DNA from 4 places in the Marinomonas sp. 5E14-1 genome. Region 1 is predicted to be linked to each of the others. Evidence: predicted binding sites of a transcription regulator. Region 1 holds the regulator's gene; each other region holds the start of a gene.
The links. Region 1 encodes LexA, which represses DNA repair genes until DNA is damaged. Its sites were predicted from a motif close to TACTGTNTANNTANACAGTA; they were not measured.
Positions count from the first base shown of each region.

Region 2: a site for LexA is predicted at 1,247-1,266, ahead of dinB (DNA polymerase IV). Genes of this name have one in related genera too.
Region 3: a site for LexA is predicted at 1,368-1,387, ahead of ABFY09_RS09900 (PA0069 family radical SAM protein). Genes of this name have one in related genera too.
Region 4: a site for LexA is predicted at 1,376-1,395, ahead of ABFY09_RS11010 (YebG family protein). Genes of this name have one in related genera too.

Region 1 covers NZ_JBDXMW010000010.1:104,578-106,785, forward strand. Annotated here, with positions in the region: gene dinG (ATP-dependent DNA helicase DinG) at 1-932, opposite strand, end outside; gene lexA (transcriptional repressor LexA) at 1,002-1,622, shown strand; gene ABFY09_RS10820 (hypothetical protein) at 1,691-1,957, opposite strand; gene ABFY09_RS10825 (DUF6586 family protein) at 1,960-2,208, opposite strand, start outside.
Region 2 covers NZ_JBDXMW010000014.1:3,564-5,771, reverse strand. Annotated here, with positions in the region: gene ABFY09_RS12550 (hypothetical protein) at 1-96, opposite strand, end outside; gene dinB (DNA polymerase IV) at 173-1,231, opposite strand; gene ABFY09_RS12540 (LPP20 family lipoprotein) at 1,576-2,208, shown strand, end outside.
Region 3 covers NZ_JBDXMW010000009.1:49,255-51,462, forward strand. Annotated here, with positions in the region: gene ABFY09_RS09895 (LysR substrate-binding domain-containing protein) at 1-248, shown strand, start outside; gene ABFY09_RS09900 (PA0069 family radical SAM protein) at 257-1,351, opposite strand; gene ABFY09_RS09905 (OsmC family protein) at 1,494-1,961, shown strand; gene ABFY09_RS09910 (DNA alkylation repair protein) at 2,035-2,208, opposite strand, start outside.
Region 4 covers NZ_JBDXMW010000011.1:14,676-16,883, reverse strand. Annotated here, with positions in the region: gene ABFY09_RS11015 (aspartyl/asparaginyl beta-hydroxylase domain-containing protein) at 1-800, opposite strand, end outside; gene ABFY09_RS11010 (YebG family protein) at 924-1,355, opposite strand; gene ABFY09_RS11005 (mechanosensitive ion channel family protein) at 1,482-2,208, shown strand, end outside.

The sequences.
Region 1 (2,208 bases):
AGTAAAAGCTGACCTGTTAAACTGACATCATCTGTTAGTTCTTGCTTGAGATTAACAAGATTCTTTTCCAATTGACGAAGCCAAACAATACTCTGCTGCAATCTAACTTCATGACGGAAATGACCAATCGCCTTATCTGGCAAATGATGACCTTCATCAAACACATAAATTGTTTCTTTCGGTGCTGACAAAATCGCACCACCAAGGGATAAATCCGCTAAAACCAAATCATGGTTTGCAATAATTACATCAGCCACTTCAATTTCGGCTCTCGCTTTAAAAAATGGGCACACTGAATAATTAGCACAATTTCGATTCGTACACTGCTGATGGTCTGTGGTTAAACGGCGCCAATCTTGCTCACGAATAACACCTTCCCAATTATCTTTATCGCCGTCCCAGCTACCTTTTTCTAACGCCGCATCCATTTCTTGATACAAAGCGGTATTCACATCATCCGACTGTAAATGCTGCTCAAAAAGCCCTGCAAACATATCATCAATAGCTTGTTCTTCTGAGCTTAAAAAACCCTCTAGATTATTCAAACACAAATACCGGCCTCGCCCTTTGGCTAAGGTATATTTGAAATTCAACTCGGTATGCTCAAGTAGGTCAGGCAACTCTTTGTGGAGAATCTGCTCTTGCAGCGCAACCGTCGCTGTTGAAATGACCAGTTTTAAACCACGTGCTTTCGCAATTGGAATGGCGGCAAGACAATATGAAAGCGTTTTACCGGTTCCTGTTCCAGCCTCAACAACAGCAACATGCTTTTCATCCAGCCTCTCGCCTTCCGTGCCTTGCTTAATATTCCCTAATGTACGAGCGATAGCACCTATCATTTGGCGCTGTCCAGCCCTTGGTTTATGGGACTTCGCATCCAAAGAAGCACGGTATGCGAGTTGAATTTGTTTTTTTAGTTCGTCTGAAAGCATTTATATCATTGAGATTAGTTAAGAATGCTGTATATAATAACAGTTACTGTATAAACAACCAGACTCCTTATGATTAAATTAACCAAAAGACAATCTGACGTACTAGAAACCATTCGTGAATTTATTAATGAAACAGGGTTTCCACCTACTAGAGCAGAAATCGCCCGTCGCCTTGGGTTTAAATCACCCAATGCTGCCGAAGAGCATTTAAAAGCCTTATCAAAAAAGGGGGCGATTGAAATGCTATCTGGCGCCTCTCGTGGGATTCGCCTCATTGAAGAAACCTCCAATGACGAGCCAGAGGACTTAGGCTTACCAATCATTGGAAAAGTTGCCGCCGGCTACCCTATTCTTGCTCAAGAGAACATTGACTCACATGTCAACATTCCAGCCAATATGTTTTCACCTCAGGCGGATTACTTCCTTTCGGTCTCAGGAACCAGCATGAAGAATATCGGCATAATGGAAGGCGACCTTCTTGCTGTTCACAAAACCAATACTGTACACAATGGCCAAGTAGTCGTTGCACGCATCGGTGATGAAGTAACAGTAAAACGCTTTGAGCAAAAAGGCAGCATTGTTCGCCTAATTCCTGAAAACGAAGAATACAATGACATCATTGTTGACCTCGAAAGCGAAGACTTTGCCATTGAAGGGCTGTCTGTCGGCGTAATAAGACAAGGCCTTTAAAAGTTTGTCAGCACCAATAGAAAAGCGAAGCATTTGCTTCGCTTTTCTAAATAACAACTAACGATCAATTAATGCAGAATTTTTGGTCGAAACTCTTCATTATCAAGATATTCAGCACCTTCATCAAAAAAAGACTCATCTGAGTAAACATAATCAATGCCTGCATGAAACATGCACTTTGCCAGTTCGAAGTAACGATCTTTCAAATAAGATCGAGTGTCGTCTGATATTTGCAATGTTGCTAGCGGTGTTGTTTCCTCACCATCTTCACTGGCTGGTCTCAGCACAATATCACCGTTCTCCAGCTCAACAATTTCTAGGTAGGACTCTTTCATATTCAATACTCTGATGACTCTTCTCTAAAACGCAAAATCAACTCAGCTAAATTCGCCAAATAGAAACCCACTGAAGCGCCCGCATCGTTGCCACGACCAATAAGGTTATTACTGCTCATAACTGACACAGTAGCACGACACTCCAACTGAGCAAGGTAAGCCTGCTCCAATTGAGCACACCAAGAATCTTTGCGATCACATAAATCGGCCAATTCACTCAATGCCGGCACAACCATGTGTTTGGATTCTGC
Region 2 (2,208 bases), on a different contig from region 1:
AGACAAAGTTTGCTCAACTTCAAAGCGCAGTCGATGAGACAAAGAGTCAGGCCGACTCATATGAACGTAATTATATTGATTATGTTGCTTAAACATTTGAACACCTCCCATAGAAGTTATTCTAATGAGTATAGTCAGCCGTACAAAAAACAATCAATATTTACACTGCACATCAAAATTCAAAATTCAATTGCAGCGGTTTTGGAGGGGAAAGCCTATAACCAACACCAATTAAGCGCACTGGACGTAGAGACCGAGAGCAAGCCTGCACCAGCAAAGAAAAAAAGATCTCATCAGTTAATTTGCTTTTAATCGGCTGTTCTATTGTCGTTTGCTTAAAGTTATCAAACTTCAATTTTAAATAATACTTACTTAACTGAGAATCAACGTCTTTACCCGCCATACGTCTTTTTAACTCAGCCAACAGCAGAGGTAGAGCATCTTGACATGCTTTCATATCCGACAAATCTTTATCAAAAGTGCGCTCGACTGAAATGCTTTTTCTTTCTCTAGAAACCTCAACAGAGCGTTCATCTACTCCCAAAGCAAACTGAGACAATCGAAACGCCATACTGCCGAATGCTTTCTGTAACACAGAAAAGTCCTGTCTTTGTAAATCGGCACAAGTATACACACCAAGCCCAGCAAGCTTTTCCTGTGCCACTCGCCCAATTCCAGAAATAGACTTCACAGGAATTCCTGACACAAACTCAAACTGATTCTCCGGCGAAACAACCGTTAAGCCATTTGGTTTTTTCCAATCAGAAGCGACTTTGGCAATAAACTTGTTAGTGGCAACACCAGCAGAAACAGTAATTCCAACCTCTTCAAAAATCCGAGCTCGAATCTTTTCAGCTATTCGAGTCGCACTACCTTGAAAATGCCCTGAGTCCGTCACATCAAGATAGGCTTCATCCAAGGACAAAGGTTCAATAATATGAGTAAAATCATGAAAGATGGCCTGCATTTGCTGCGAAGCTTCTCGGTATTTCGCCATATTTCCAGGAATAACAAGCAACGAAGGGCAAAGTCGCTTAGCTACAGAGGTAGGCATCGCCGATCGAACACCATAAACACGAGCTGCATAATTTGCCGTCGCCAAAACACTACGACGATCCACTGGCCCACCGATGGCAATGGGAATATCTCGCAAACTAGGATCGTCACGCATTTCGATCGCCGCGTAAAAGCAGTCAGCATCTATATGAATAATTTTTCGGGACGTTGGCATTACAACACCAAGAATAACTGTATAAAAAAACAGTATACACTCATTGGTCTGGTAATTTACATAGCCAATAAAAGCAAACAAACCCTCCCACTAAACCCTCATTAACACAAAAGACAATTAGCAGATTTTGCAAAAACCACCTTCAAATGATTTTTTTTACGCAGAAAGCCAAGAAAAGCACCTTTTTACACGAGCAAACATGGACGCTAGAGCGTAAAATGGTTTACATTTTATTGAATGAATTAAAGATATTGAAAAGCAAAGGTATTTTCTGAATAATTTATTTATGATGAATATCTCTATAGTCACATTTGCAGCAAGGACTTCCATTTAAAGGGCACACAATGACACTATCACTACGAATTCTATTAATAACCATGAGTGCAATCATCCTTGCTGGCTGCCAAAACCTTAATCAGCAAGGGTCAACCGAAACATGCACATCTGTTGCGCCTTGTAATGGCAATACTGTGGGAAATATTGGCACCAATACCAATACCAATACTAATACCTACAATGCGCCAACCACACAAAATGGCGCAGTAAATGCCAACAACACCATCGCCGTTATCAAACAAGAACCTATTGTCGTAACAGCGACGGGCTACGCTGCTTTAACAACCAACAAACGCTTATCGAAATCTCAAGCTCGCATAATGACACTGCGTAGCTCTATGCTGGATGCATATAGAAACCTATCAGAGCGGGTTTATGGCCTGAAAATCGACGGCTCTAGCTCCTTGAGCAACATGGTTATTCAAAACGATGAATTAAGAACTTATGTAGATGCCTATCTCGTAGGTGCAAAAGTGGTTTCTCAACGTGAGCATGAAGATGGCACCTTTGAAACCGTAGTCGAAATGGCACTGCAAGAAAACTTCCGCCAATGTGTGACTTCCTCCCAAGGCATTAACACAGACCCTAACTGTCAAGTGAACCCAGGCTATCGAGCAATTAATGTAGAAAGCTCTCGACCA
Region 3 (2,208 bases), on a different contig from region 1:
TAGCCACCAACAACGCTCAAGCCTTACGCAAAGCCGCTTTGGCAGGCTTCGGTATCGTTTATGTACCTCGCTGTTGCGTCTATGAAGATCTACAGAAAGGCTCTTTACAAGCCATTTTGACCAACTACCAACCACGACAACTTGGCGTCTACGCAATTTACCCACAGACTAGATATTTACCAGAAAAACTTAGGCTACTGATAGAGCATATAAAAAAAGCCTATCAAAACAAGAAAGAGTACTTTTAAAAAAAGTATCAAAACAAAGGCATTTGGTCGCCTTCTTTAGGCGGTACTTTGAATTGTCGACAATCAAGAAAGCTCAGTCGATTACCATCCAGCCCATGTTTTCTTCTGGCCATATGAAAACGCTGACTGATCAAGTCCGCAAACACACCCTCGCCAGTCATACGTTTGCCGAATTGACTGTCGTAAAGCTTTCCACTTCGCATGTCCATAATACGCTGCAATACATGATCGGCCCTATCTGGGTAATGTTGCTTTAACCAATCTTTAAACAATGGAGCTACTTCATGGGGAAGGCGCAACATAACGTAGTTAATAGATTGCACACCTACCTCAGCGGTTGCCGCGACAATCTCTTCTAATTCATGGTCATTAATAAAAGGTATGACAGGCGCAGCCAAAGCACTAACAGGAATACCCGCTTCCCGCAGCGTTCGGATTACCTTCAAACGTGTTGCTCCAGAAGCGGTTCTTGGCTCTAAAATACGCTTTAAATCATTATCCAATGTGGTCACACTGATGGCCACATGAATCAGGTTCTTCTCGGCCATTTGCGCCAAAATATCAATATCACGCAGAATCAAAGTGCTCTTAGTAATAAGGGAAATCGGCTGGCGATGAGCCAAAGCGATTTGTAATAAATCGCGGGTGATTTTCAGCTCCTTCTCAATAGGTTGGTAGGCATCAGTATTAATCCCAATCGCGATCGGCTGGCAACGATAATTCGCGTGAGCCAACTCTTCTTCGAACAAATACGCGGCATTGGTTTTCGCCACCAGCTTTGTCTCAAAATCCAATCCTGGAGATAAATCTAAATAAGCGTGAGTTGGTCGAGCAAAGCAATAAATACAGCCATGTTCACAACCTTTATAAGGGTTAATGGATTGACTAAACGGCACATCTGGCGAACTGTTGCGACTAATGATGCTCTTAGTTCTTTCGTGGCGAACCTCTGTTTTCGGTGACGATGCTTCCAATAAAGCCACATTTTCGTCATTTTCATCCACTTCCACCAAAGTAATGGCAAAACGCCCAGCTAAATTATTGGCTGTACCTCGCCCCTTAATTGGCGAATGAAAAGGATTCGTATTATTTGAAATAGACATAAATAAATCCAACAAATACTGTATATATATACAGTTATTTTGAGCATTTTAAATTCACAATGCAAGGCTTATTCACCTTAATTTCCTGTTAGCATAAAAGGCATTCAATGATTGTTTTTGGTATTTGTTGGAGAAAGCTTTTATGTCAGAATACTTTGCTACTGTGGAATGGAAACGTTATTCACAAAACTTTCTAAACCGGCAATACAGCCGCGCCCATGAATGGAAATTTGAAGGTGGTGTGGTGGTGCCCGCCTCCTCTTCCCCTCATATCGTTCCTATCCCCATGTCTGTTGCTGACAACGTGGATCCAGAAGAAGCCTTTGTAGCTTCTATCTCAAGCTGCCATATGTTGTTCTTTCTCGACTTCGCTTCCCGCAAAAAACTCATCGTAGAACAGTACATAGACAAAGCGGTCGGCACTTTAGCCATTGGGCCAAATGGCAAGCAGATGATGACAGAAGTGGTATTAAAGCCAGAGGTAATCTTTGTTGGAGAAAGGCCAAGCCCAGAAATATTAAAGGCCCTACATCACCAATCCCACGAGGCCTGCTTTATTGCTAACTCAGTGCTGACCAATGTGAGAGTGGATGAGGTCTTTTACAAGTGATGACTTACAAGGCATTAATAAATAATGCGTAAGCGTTTAAAAAAACTACAAATGCAAAATTGAAATATAAGCTTTAAGGGCACGGCTTCACCAATTCAAATTCACAATAGCCGTAATCCGCTCCATTTATTCTCACTGAAACGGCATGCGTTCCTGAGTAATATTGACGAGTTGTAATGACTTTAAAAGGATGCGTTTTTTGTATGGTTAATGTTTCTGAGGGCGAAAGCGTGACACTCTTCCATTT
Region 4 (2,208 bases), on a different contig from region 1:
GCTAAACCGCCTTTGTCTTCATGAGTGTTAGGCACAACGGAAGCTCGCATTAGCAGTTTGTAGCTGAGGTTAATCAGTTTTCCTAATGGATTGACGGGGCGGTTAAAGTCGCACATTAAAATAAGGCGACTTTCTTCTGTATTGTTTTTGACGAAATGCAGATAGGTTTCATCAAACAAAAGGTCTTTTCCATCTCTCCATGAGTACTGCTCTCCATCGATATTAATAAAGCAGTCATCACTGTTCGGGGTTTCTAGTCCCAAATGATAACGTAGCGAACAAGCAACAGGGTCAAGGTGACGAGTAAGTTCTGAGTTGGCTGGCATGTAAGCAAACATGGCACCATTAATGTTTTTGATCTTACTGAGAATCTCGACTGTTCTAGGACAGCTCTTCTGAGCGGAAATGTGGGAGTAGCCATACCATTTTAAATAAAACTTACGCCACCCGTATTTATGGAAGGTTCTAAAGCCAACGTCATAATAGGCATCTGAACCAAGAGTATTGATACTTTCTAGCTCTCCTTCCTTTTGTAGAGCTAATGCTTCATCTCGTATTACTTCCCAATTAGCTCGTAGCTCATCAAGCTCTTTGTATTGCAAGGTATCAATAATTGGGCGACGGACAGCTTTAGGTGAAAACAAATACAGCAAGCAGTTAAGTGGTGCAAAAATCGGCCAACCTTTTCGTAAATATTCAGTCCAGTTGGCGTATCGAACGCTGCCTCTGTATGTATAAATGTAATACATAGAGCATAGACTGAAGCCCACTAAAAGAATCAATATGACGGCGAGGTACATTTTTTATCCCTATTAAAATACAACTGTTCATTTTATTTGCTAATTATTTACTAATTCGTTCAAAATATGAACCTTTTAATGGGCTTTGTACACATTCCGTTTTTTTATTTGTAAGTTTTATTCCTAGGCGGCATCACTTTCTACGAAATCACTGGTATCGTCTTGATCGAATATGACAGTATTTTCCTCTTCTTCATAGAAGCTTTCTTCATCGGGTTCTATGATTAAGTCTTCTAACGGCTTTTTAGGTGCTGCATCGGCTAAGTCGAGCTGTGTGTTCTTTTCTACATTTTTATCATTGGACTTTTTCGTGTTTGGTCGAGCTTTCTTTTTCGGCCCCAATATATCTAGAAGAGAGTCTTTATTCTCTGCAAGGTACATGGATAAGGCTTCAACTTGGGTTGAGTCATCCATAAGAGAGCTGCTGTCCAAGACTTCATAAAGCCCTTCGGCTGTGTCCAAAAGCTTATCGTAGGCATCAGCTTCCGCTTTCGAAATAAAAGTCATTTTTTCAATTCCATCACGTTCTACAACATATTGAGTAATTACAGGCATAATCCATCTCCGGAAAATAATACTGTATAAATATACAGTATTATTTTCCTTATTGTCCAATGCTTTTGTTTGTTGATTTTGCCAATGATTGTTAAAGTGGCGCTCTTGATAAAGGAAATGGTTTTTATGCAATTCGACTTATCCCAATTGGATTTTTCTGTCGTAACTGAACATATTGAAGTGACGTTAACAGTAGCTTGGGCACTGCTTTTTTACATTGTAAGACGCTATACAAAACGTCTGATTCGTTTAAATCAGAATATAGAACACGATAAAAAGCGCCAGAGAATTAACACGGTAGATAATATTTTCAATCTCTTCTTAGTGGTTGGTTTTATATTAATTTGGTCATCTGAACTCCAAAATATCGCCATTTCAATCGCGGCATTTATGGTGGCGCTGGTTATCGCCACGAAAGAGTTTATCGCTTGTATTGTGGGTGCTTTTTACCGTGCCAGTACAAGACCTTATCAAGTAGGTGATTGGATTCGTATTGCTAATTATGAAGGTGAGGTCACCGACAGCGATTGGCTTTCTACGACTCTGTTTGAAGTCGATTTAAAAGGCGGAAGTTATTCTTATACGGGTCGTACTACCGTAGTGCCGAACAGTGTTTTGCTGGTTCATACTGTGCAAAACCTGAACTATATGCGCCGTTATGTTACTCATAATTTCTCCATTTCACGAAATACAGATGATGTGAATTTATTTGTGATTAAAGAACAGATCTTGGAAAAAATTCGCGAATACAGTGAACATTTCCATGAAGTAGCGATTCGCTACAACAGCTTAATTGAAAAGCGTTTAGACATTAAAATTTCAGGTCCTGAACCTCGGGTTCGAATCACGACGA